Azospira inquinata: one gene and its partner. The protein of the gene in region 2 binds, or shares a complex with, the protein of the main gene of each other region. Links are inferred from orthologs where the notes say so. Each region holds a gene or a part of one and is shown on either strand. Other genes may lie near its edges.

Evidence for each region.
Region 1: the proteins of Azoinq_RS09495 (region 2) and dsbD are in contact, whole or in part, in a crystal structure (PDB 1JZD), measured with the Escherichia coli proteins. The link is inferred for Azospira inquinata from one-to-one orthologs.

What each region holds. Positions count from the first base shown.
Region 1 is NZ_CP064782.1:1,666,907-1,671,356, forward strand. The notes cover bases 1,455-4,450. They hold dsbD (protein-disulfide reductase DsbD), read left to right. Parts: upstream 1,455-1,954; coding sequence 1,955-3,946; downstream 3,947-4,450. Other genes in these bases: cutA (divalent-cation tolerance protein CutA), read left to right, coding at 1,593-1,925; ribA (GTP cyclohydrolase II), read left to right, coding at 4,161-4,450. Outside these bases: Azoinq_RS07630 (sodium:solute symporter family protein), read right to left, coding at 1-1,250. UniProt on the Escherichia coli protein: Required to facilitate the formation of correct disulfide bonds in some periplasmic proteins and for the assembly of the periplasmic c-type cytochromes.
Region 2 is NZ_CP064782.1:2,064,775-2,067,812, reverse strand. The notes cover bases 1-2,715. They hold Azoinq_RS09495 (DsbC family protein), read left to right. Parts: upstream 1-857; coding sequence 858-1,574; downstream 1,575-2,715. Other genes in these bases: rfbA (glucose-1-phosphate thymidylyltransferase RfbA), read right to left, coding at 2,261-2,715; rfbC (dTDP-4-dehydrorhamnose 3,5-epimerase), read right to left, coding at 1,680-2,261; Azoinq_RS09500 (UbiH/UbiF family hydroxylase), read left to right, coding at 1-845. In the rest of the region: more of rfbA, read right to left, coding at 2,716-3,038. UniProt on the Escherichia coli protein: Acts as a disulfide isomerase, interacting with incorrectly folded proteins to correct non-native disulfide bonds.

The DNA.
Region 1 (4,450 bases), 400 kb from region 2 along the record:
TGGTTGGTGCTGGGCTTCCAGTAGAGCCCGGCCACCAGGGGCACGAAGGCGCAGACCAGGGTGATCTGGTAGGCGTTTTCCACCATTTTGAAAATGCTGGCGTGGGAATTCATGGCGTAGAGGGTGACCAGGGCGGTGAAGCCCAGGGTCACCAGGCGCATGGCCCGCAGCAGCCGGTGGTCGGAGAGGTGGGGCAGGAGGGGGCGCAGGATGTTTTCCGTAAAGGTGACGGAGGGGGCCAGGAGGGTGGCGGAGGCGCAGCTTTTAATGGCCGACAGCAGGGCGCCGAAAAACATCACCTGGGCGAAGAGGGGGGCCTTTTCCAGCACCAGCCGGGGCAGGATCATCTGGGAATCGCTATTCATGAGCCGGGCCACCATGGCCGGGTCAATGAGGGTGGCGGCGTAGGCCAGGAACATGGGCACGAAGGCGAAGAGGAAGTAGAGCACCCCCCCCAGCACCGAGGCCCAGATGGCGATGCGCTCGGTCTTGGAGGACTGGACCCGCTGGAACACGTCCTGCTGGGGAATGGAGCCGAACATCATGGTGATCCAGGCGGCCAGGAAGCCGATCACCTCCTTGGCGTCCGGGGCGGGCCAGAACTGGAATTTGCCCGTGCTGGCGGCGTGGTGCACCACGGCCCCCACGCCTCCGGCCATGCCGGAAACCTCCCCGCCGATGTAGAGCATGCCCAGGACAATGACGATCATCTGGATAAAGTCCGTAATGGCCACGGACCACATGCCACCGAACAGGGTGTAAATGAGGATGGTGCCAGCGCCGATGCCCATGCCCGCCAGCCGGGTGATCTGGCCGTCGGAAACCACGTTGAAGACCAGGCCCAGGGCGGTGAGCTGGGCCCCCACCCAGCCCAGGTAGGAGACCACGATGGCCAGGGTGGTGAGCACCTCCACCCAGCGGCCATAGCGCTGCCGGTAAAAGTCCCCGATGGTGAGGAGATTCTTCCGGTACAGGGGGGCGGCGAAAAAGAGTCCCACCAGAATCAGGCACAGGGAGGAGCCGAAGGGATCGGCCACCACCCCGGACAGGCCTTCCTTGAGAAAGGTGGCGGGAATGCCCAGCACGGTTTCCGAGCCGAACCAGGTGGCGAAGACCGTGGCGGTGACGATGGAAAAGGGCAGATGACGGCCGGCGACGGCGAAGTCCCGGGTGTTATGGACCCGGGTGGCGGCATAGAGGCCGATGGCGACGGAGATGACCCAGTAGGTGATGACGAACCAGAGCAACATGGGCGGAAGCGGCAAAAAAAATGGGGGGGGGGGAAGGCGCACCGCTTGACCGTCGGCCTCGGCCGTCCCAGGGCATCCGGGGCGCGGGGCCCGGGCCGTGGCCTCCCCAGGCAGGGGAAGCCCGCCGCAGCGGATTGGGCCGCATTATAGCGGTAGGGGAACCCCCGGAAACCTGACGGGGCGGGGTTTTTTTGCCGGGGCTGGAGGGGGGTGGAGCGGTGGGCGGGGACTGGTGGGGATAGGGCTAGGGTGGGTCCGGAGCGGGGAGGCCGGGTTTCTTCCGGCGGCTAACCCGGTTGGGGCCCGGCTTCCTCCCGGCCCACCGTAGTAGAATGGCCCGCCATGGCCCAAGCTAACCAATTCCTCGTCGTCCTCACCAACTGCCCGGATCAGCCCACGGCGGAAAAAATCGCCAAGCAGCTGGTGGAATCCCGTCTCGCCGCCTGCGTTAATGTGCTGGCGCCTTGCCTGTCCGTGTACCGCTGGCAGGGGGTGGTGGAAGAGGGGCCGGAGGTGCCGCTTTTGATCAAAACCACGGCGGAGCGCTATTCCGACGTGGAAGGGGTGATCCGCCTGCATCACCCCTACGAGCTGCCGGAAATTATTGCCCTGCCCCTGAGCAAGGGCCTGCCCGGTTATCTGGACTGGATCGCCGACGAATCCCGTCCCGGCTGATCCCCGCTTTTTTTCGGAGTATCCCGCCCATGCTGCGCCGGCTCCTGCCTTCCCTGTTTCTGCTTTTGGCGTTTTGCCACCTGGCGCCTGCCTCGGCCCAGGAATTCCTCGATCCCCGGATTGCCTTCAAGCCCAGTCTGGGGGCCGTGGACGACCATACGGTGGAAATCCGCTACGCCATCGCCAAAGGCTATTACCTCTACCGGGCCAAGTTCAAGTTTGCCGCCAACACCCCGGGGGTGCGCCTGGGCCAGGCCCAGTTCCCCGCCGGGAAAAAGAAGCAGGATGACAATTTCGGCGCGGTGGAAATCTATTACGACGCCGTGACCATCCGCCTGCCCGTGGAGCGCAATACCGGGGTGCCCGTGGATCTGGACCTGACACTGACGGAGCAGGGCTGCGCCGACGCCGGGGTCTGCTATCCGCCCCAGGACCACGCCCTGAAGGTGCATCTGCCCGCCGCACCGGCGGCCGCCCCCAAGGCCCCTGCCTCTGCCGCCGCGGCCCCTGGGGAAGCCCGTAAGACGGGGGTCGGAGCGGAGCCTGCCGCCTCAAGCCCGTCGGATAAGGCGGCCCCGGCCCAATCCGCTTCCGCTCCCGCCCCTGCTGGGTCGGCGGCGGAGGCTTCAGCCGATGCCCCATCCACGCCCCTCTCCACCCCGGAAACCGGTGCCGCCGGTCTGGAAAACAGCGGTGACGAAAGTGGCCATATCGCCGGTCTGCTCCGCCACGCCAGCTTCTGGGTGGCGGTGAGCCTTTTTTTCGGCTTCGGTCTGGCCCTTTCCCTTACCCCCTGCATGTTCCCCATGATCCCCATCCTTTCCGGGATCATCGTCGGCCATGGCCGCAAGGATGAGGCTCGGGTCTCCCGGGGCCGGGCCTTCGGTCTGTCCCTGATCTACGTACTGGGCATGGCCCTGACCTACGCCCTCCTGGGGGTGGCCGCCGGGCTCACCGGCACCCTGCTTTCCAATGTGCTGCAAAGCCCCTGGGTGCTGGGGGCCTTCGCCCTGCTGTTCGTGGTGCTGGCCGGTTCCATGTTCGGTTTTTACGAACTGCAACTGCCCGCCGCCCTGCAAAGCAAGGTGTCGGAAGAAAGCCGCCAGCTGGGGGGCGGCCATGGGGCGGCGGTATTCGCCATGGGCGCCCTGTCGGCGGTGATCGTGGGGCCCTGCGTGGCGGCGCCCCTGGCCGGCGCCCTGCTCTACATCGGTCAGAGCGGCAATGCCCTGCTGGGGGGCGTGGCCCTCTTTGCCATGGCCCTGGGCATGGGGGTGCCCCTGCTCATCGTCGGTCTCTCCGCCGGGGCCCTGCTGCCCAAGGCTGGGGCCTGGATGGACGGGGTAAGCAAGGCCTTCGGGGTCATTCTCCTGGCCACCGCCCTGTGGCTGGTGTCCCCCGTGTTGCCGCCCCTGGTGACCATGGTGGGTTGGGCCCTGCTGCTCATTGTGCCGGCGGTTTACCTCCGCGCCCTGGACCCCTTGCCCCAACACGCGGGGGGCTGGCTGCGCTTCTGGAAGGGCCTGGGCATTGTCATGCTCATCGCCGGGGCTGCCATGCTGGTGGGGGTGCTGGCCGGTTCCCGGGACCCCCTCCAGCCTTTGAAGACCCTGGCCGGTCCGGCGGTAGCGGCCCAGGCGCCAGGGGCGCCCCTGGCCTTTACCCCGGTCCATTCCCTGGCGGACCTGGACGCCCGGATTCGGGGAGCGAAAAAGCCGGTGATGCTGGATTTTTATGCGGACTGGTGCGTCTCCTGCAAGGAAATGGAGCGCTTCACCTTTACCGACCCGGCCATCCGGGCCCGTCTGGCGGGCTTTGAACTGCTGCGGGCCGACGTGACCGCTTCCTCCCCGGCAGACCGGGCCCTGCTGGCCCGCTTCGGCCTCTTTGGCCCCCCGGGCATCATTTTCTTTGGCCGGGACGGCAAGGAAGTGCCCGATCTGCGGGTGGTGGGCTTTCAGGACGCCCCCCGCTTTGGCCGCAGCCTGGACCGGGTGCCCGGCCCGGTTTCCGGCAGATAGCTGAAAATTATTGAACATTGGTTGAAAAGAATTCCCTTTATTCCCGCTCCGCTCTTGCGTAGCATGGAATCCCCTGAGGTTCCGCCCCCTTGCCCCTAGGGCCGTCCTCCCGGTTTGCCGGGGGATTGGGCCCCCAGGCCGGGGTTGGATCGGAGAGCGCCGGGAAGGCGCCGAACCCTACTTTTCCTTCACCTTTTTACCCCGATTGCCCATCGTGTCCGCCCAAGACCCCCTTGCCTCCTCCACCCCTTCCCCCGTGGCCGCGTCCAGCCGGGCTACCAATTGCCCGGTGGAAGAAGTGGCTGTCTGCAATCTGCCCACCCCCTGGGCCACCTTTCGCCTCCACGGTTTCCGGGAGCTGAAGACGGGCCGGGAGCATCTGGCCCTGACCCTGGGGGAAGTGGCCTGCTCGGAAGGAGGGGACGGCGGGACGGCGCCCCTGGCCCGAATGCACTCCGAATGCCTCACCGGGGACGGCCTCTTCTCCCGCCGCTGTGACTGCGG
Region 2 (3,038 bases):
CTTCCCTCATGGCCCTGGAGCTGTGGGAAAACGTCAAGCGCCAGGGCAATGTGGAACTCTTTTGCCCGGCCAGCCCCGCCGCCCTGGATTTCACCCCGGACGCCGCCCATCTGGAACTGACGGACGGTCGCCGTCTGGAAGCTAGGCTCCTGGTGGGGGCCGATGGTCGGGAATCCTGGGTGCGCAACCGGGCCGGTCTGGCGGCCCATTACAGCCCCTACGGGGAAATGGGGGTGGTGGCCAATTTCACCACCGCCCAGCCCCACCGGGATACGGCCTCCCAGTGGTTCCGCCGGGACGGGGTGCTGGCCTACCTGCCCCTGCCCGGAAATCGGATGTCCATCGTCTGGTCCACCCCGGACGCCCAGGCCAAGGAATTGCTGGCCCTGCCCCCGGAAGACTTCTGCCACCGGGTGGCCGCCGCCGGCAATGGTACCCTGGGAGCCCTGGAACTTCTCACTCCTCCCGCCACCTTCGCTCTCAAGCTCATGCGGGTGCCCCAGCCGGTGGCCCCCCGTCTGGCTCTGATCGGGGATGCGGCCCACGGCATCCATCCCCTGTCCGGCCACGGCATCAACCTGGGCTACCGGGATGCCCAGACCCTGGCTGCCCTGCTAGCCGCCGCCCCGGCCTGGCAGGACATTGGCGAGGAGCGCTTCCTGGCCCGCTACCGGCGCGCCAGGAAGGAAGAAGTGACCCTGTTGCAAAGCGCCACCGACGGCCTGCGCCGCCTCTTCCGGGAAGACGTGCCCGGCTTGAAAACCCTACGTAACCTGGGACTGGGCTGGGTCAACCGGCTCACCCCGGTAAAGAGTAGCCTGATACGCTACGCCCTCGAATCCTGATCGGAGTAATCCATGCTGAAGTTGAAAAAGTGGCTGCCGGCCCTCCTCGGCCTGACCATCCTGGCCCTGCCCGCCCTGGCCGACGAAGCCGCCACCATCCGCAAGACCGTGGAAGGCAAAATCGGCGCCAAGGTGGATAGCGTTACTAAAACCCCCTACCTGGGCCTCTACGAGGTCTATGCGGAAGGCCAGATTCTCTATACGGACGCCAAGGTCAGCGTGCTGCTCCTGGGCCCCCTGATCGACGCCAAGACCATGCAGAACGTCACCAGCAACCGCATGTCCAAGCTTTCCGCCATCAAGTTCTCCGAACTGCCCCTGGAGCTGGCGGTGAAGCAGGTGCACGGCAACGGCAAGCGCACCCTGGTCACCTTTGAAGACCCCAACTGCGGCTACTGCAAGCGGCTGGCCAAGGACATGGTGCATCTGGACAACGTCACCATCTACACCTTCCTCTTCCCCATCCTGGCCGCCGATTCCATGGAAAAAGCCAAACAGGTGTGGTGCGCCCCGGACCGGGCCAAGGCCTGGAACACGGTCATGGCGGAAGGCCGGGTGCCCGGCGGCCGCAGCGACTGCGACACCAGCGCCGTACAAAAATCCCTGGCCCTGGGCCGTCGCCTCAATGTGACCGGCACCCCCACCCTGTTCTTCAGTAACGGGGAACGCATCCCGGGTGCCGTGCCCCTAGCAAAAATCGAAGAAAAACTGGCCCAGCAGGGCCACTGAGCGACCACAAACCCCAGTCCCCAAACCCAGTTAGGGGACAAGAAAAAGCCGGAGTCACAAGCTCCGGCTTTTTTGTTAGCTCGCAAGGCATTTGGGCCCCTGTCTTTAGGCCACCCCCGGCTCGTTCGCTCCCAGGGCTACCAATTCCCGACAGGCATCACGGAAAGACATCCCCTGGGCGTCTTTGGCGGAGATGATTGGGGCCACCGAGCCCAAAGGCCATTCCACGGCCAGATCCGGATCGTTCCAGGCGATGCAGCGCTCAAACTGGGGGAACCAGTAATCGGTGGTCTTGTAGAGAAATTCCGCGCTCTCGCTGAGAACGGAAAAGCCATGGGCAAAACCGGGGGGAATCCAGAGCTGCTGTTTGTTTTCCGCGGTCAGGGTCGCCCCCGCCCATTGCCCGAAAGTGGGGGAACTCGGGCGAATATCCACCGCCACATCGAAGACTTCCCCCTGGACCACCCGCACCAGCTTCCCTTGGGGATGCTGGATTTGGTAATGCAAGCCCCGCAAGACCCCCTTGCTGCTCCGGGAATGGTTGTCCTGCACAAACGCCACGGTTTCGCCGAGAAGGGCGGCAAACTCCCGTTGGTTGTAGCTTTCGAAAAAGAATCCCCGCTCATCCCCAAAAACCCGGGGTTCCAGCAGCAACACCTCCGGAATACGCAAAGGCCTCGCTTCCATTAGGCTTTCTCCTGCAACAAGGCTTGTAAATACAGGCCATAGGCATTCTTCGCCAAAGGCTCGGCCAAGGCCGCCAGATGGGCATCATCCACCCAGCCCTGGCGCCAGGCAATTTCTTCCAAACAAGCCACTTTCAGGCCCTGGCGCCGTTCCAGGGTGGCGATGAACTGGCCTGCTTCCAATAGGGAATCATGGGTCCCCGTATCCAACCAGGCGTAGCCCCGGCCCATGATCTGCACATTGAGCTGGCCCCGCTCCAGGTAGGCCCGATTCACGTCCGTAATTTCCAACTCCCCCCGGGCGGAAGGACGGATGCGGCGGGCAATATCCACCACCTGGTCATCGTAGAAGTAAAGGCCGGTTACCGCGTAACGGGACTTGGGGTGGGCCGGTTTTTCCTCAATGGATAGGGCGTGAAAGTTGGCGTCGAATTCCACTACCCCGTAACGCTCCGGATCCGTCACCGGATAGGCAAAAACGGTGGCGCCCCTGGGCTGGTCCGCCGCCCCCTGGACCATCGACGCCAGATCGTTGCCGTGGAAAATATTGTCTCCCAGGACCAGGGCACTGGGCCCCTGGCCGATGAAATCCGCCCCGAGGACAAAGGCCTGGGCCAGGCCATCCGGACTGGGCTGAACCGCGTATTGAAGGTTGAGGCCCCAACGACTCCCATCCCCCAGGAGCTGGGTAAAACGGGGGGTGTCCTGGGGGGTGGAAATCACCAGAATATCCCGTATCCCCGCCAGCATCAGGGTGCTCAGGGGGTAATAGATCATG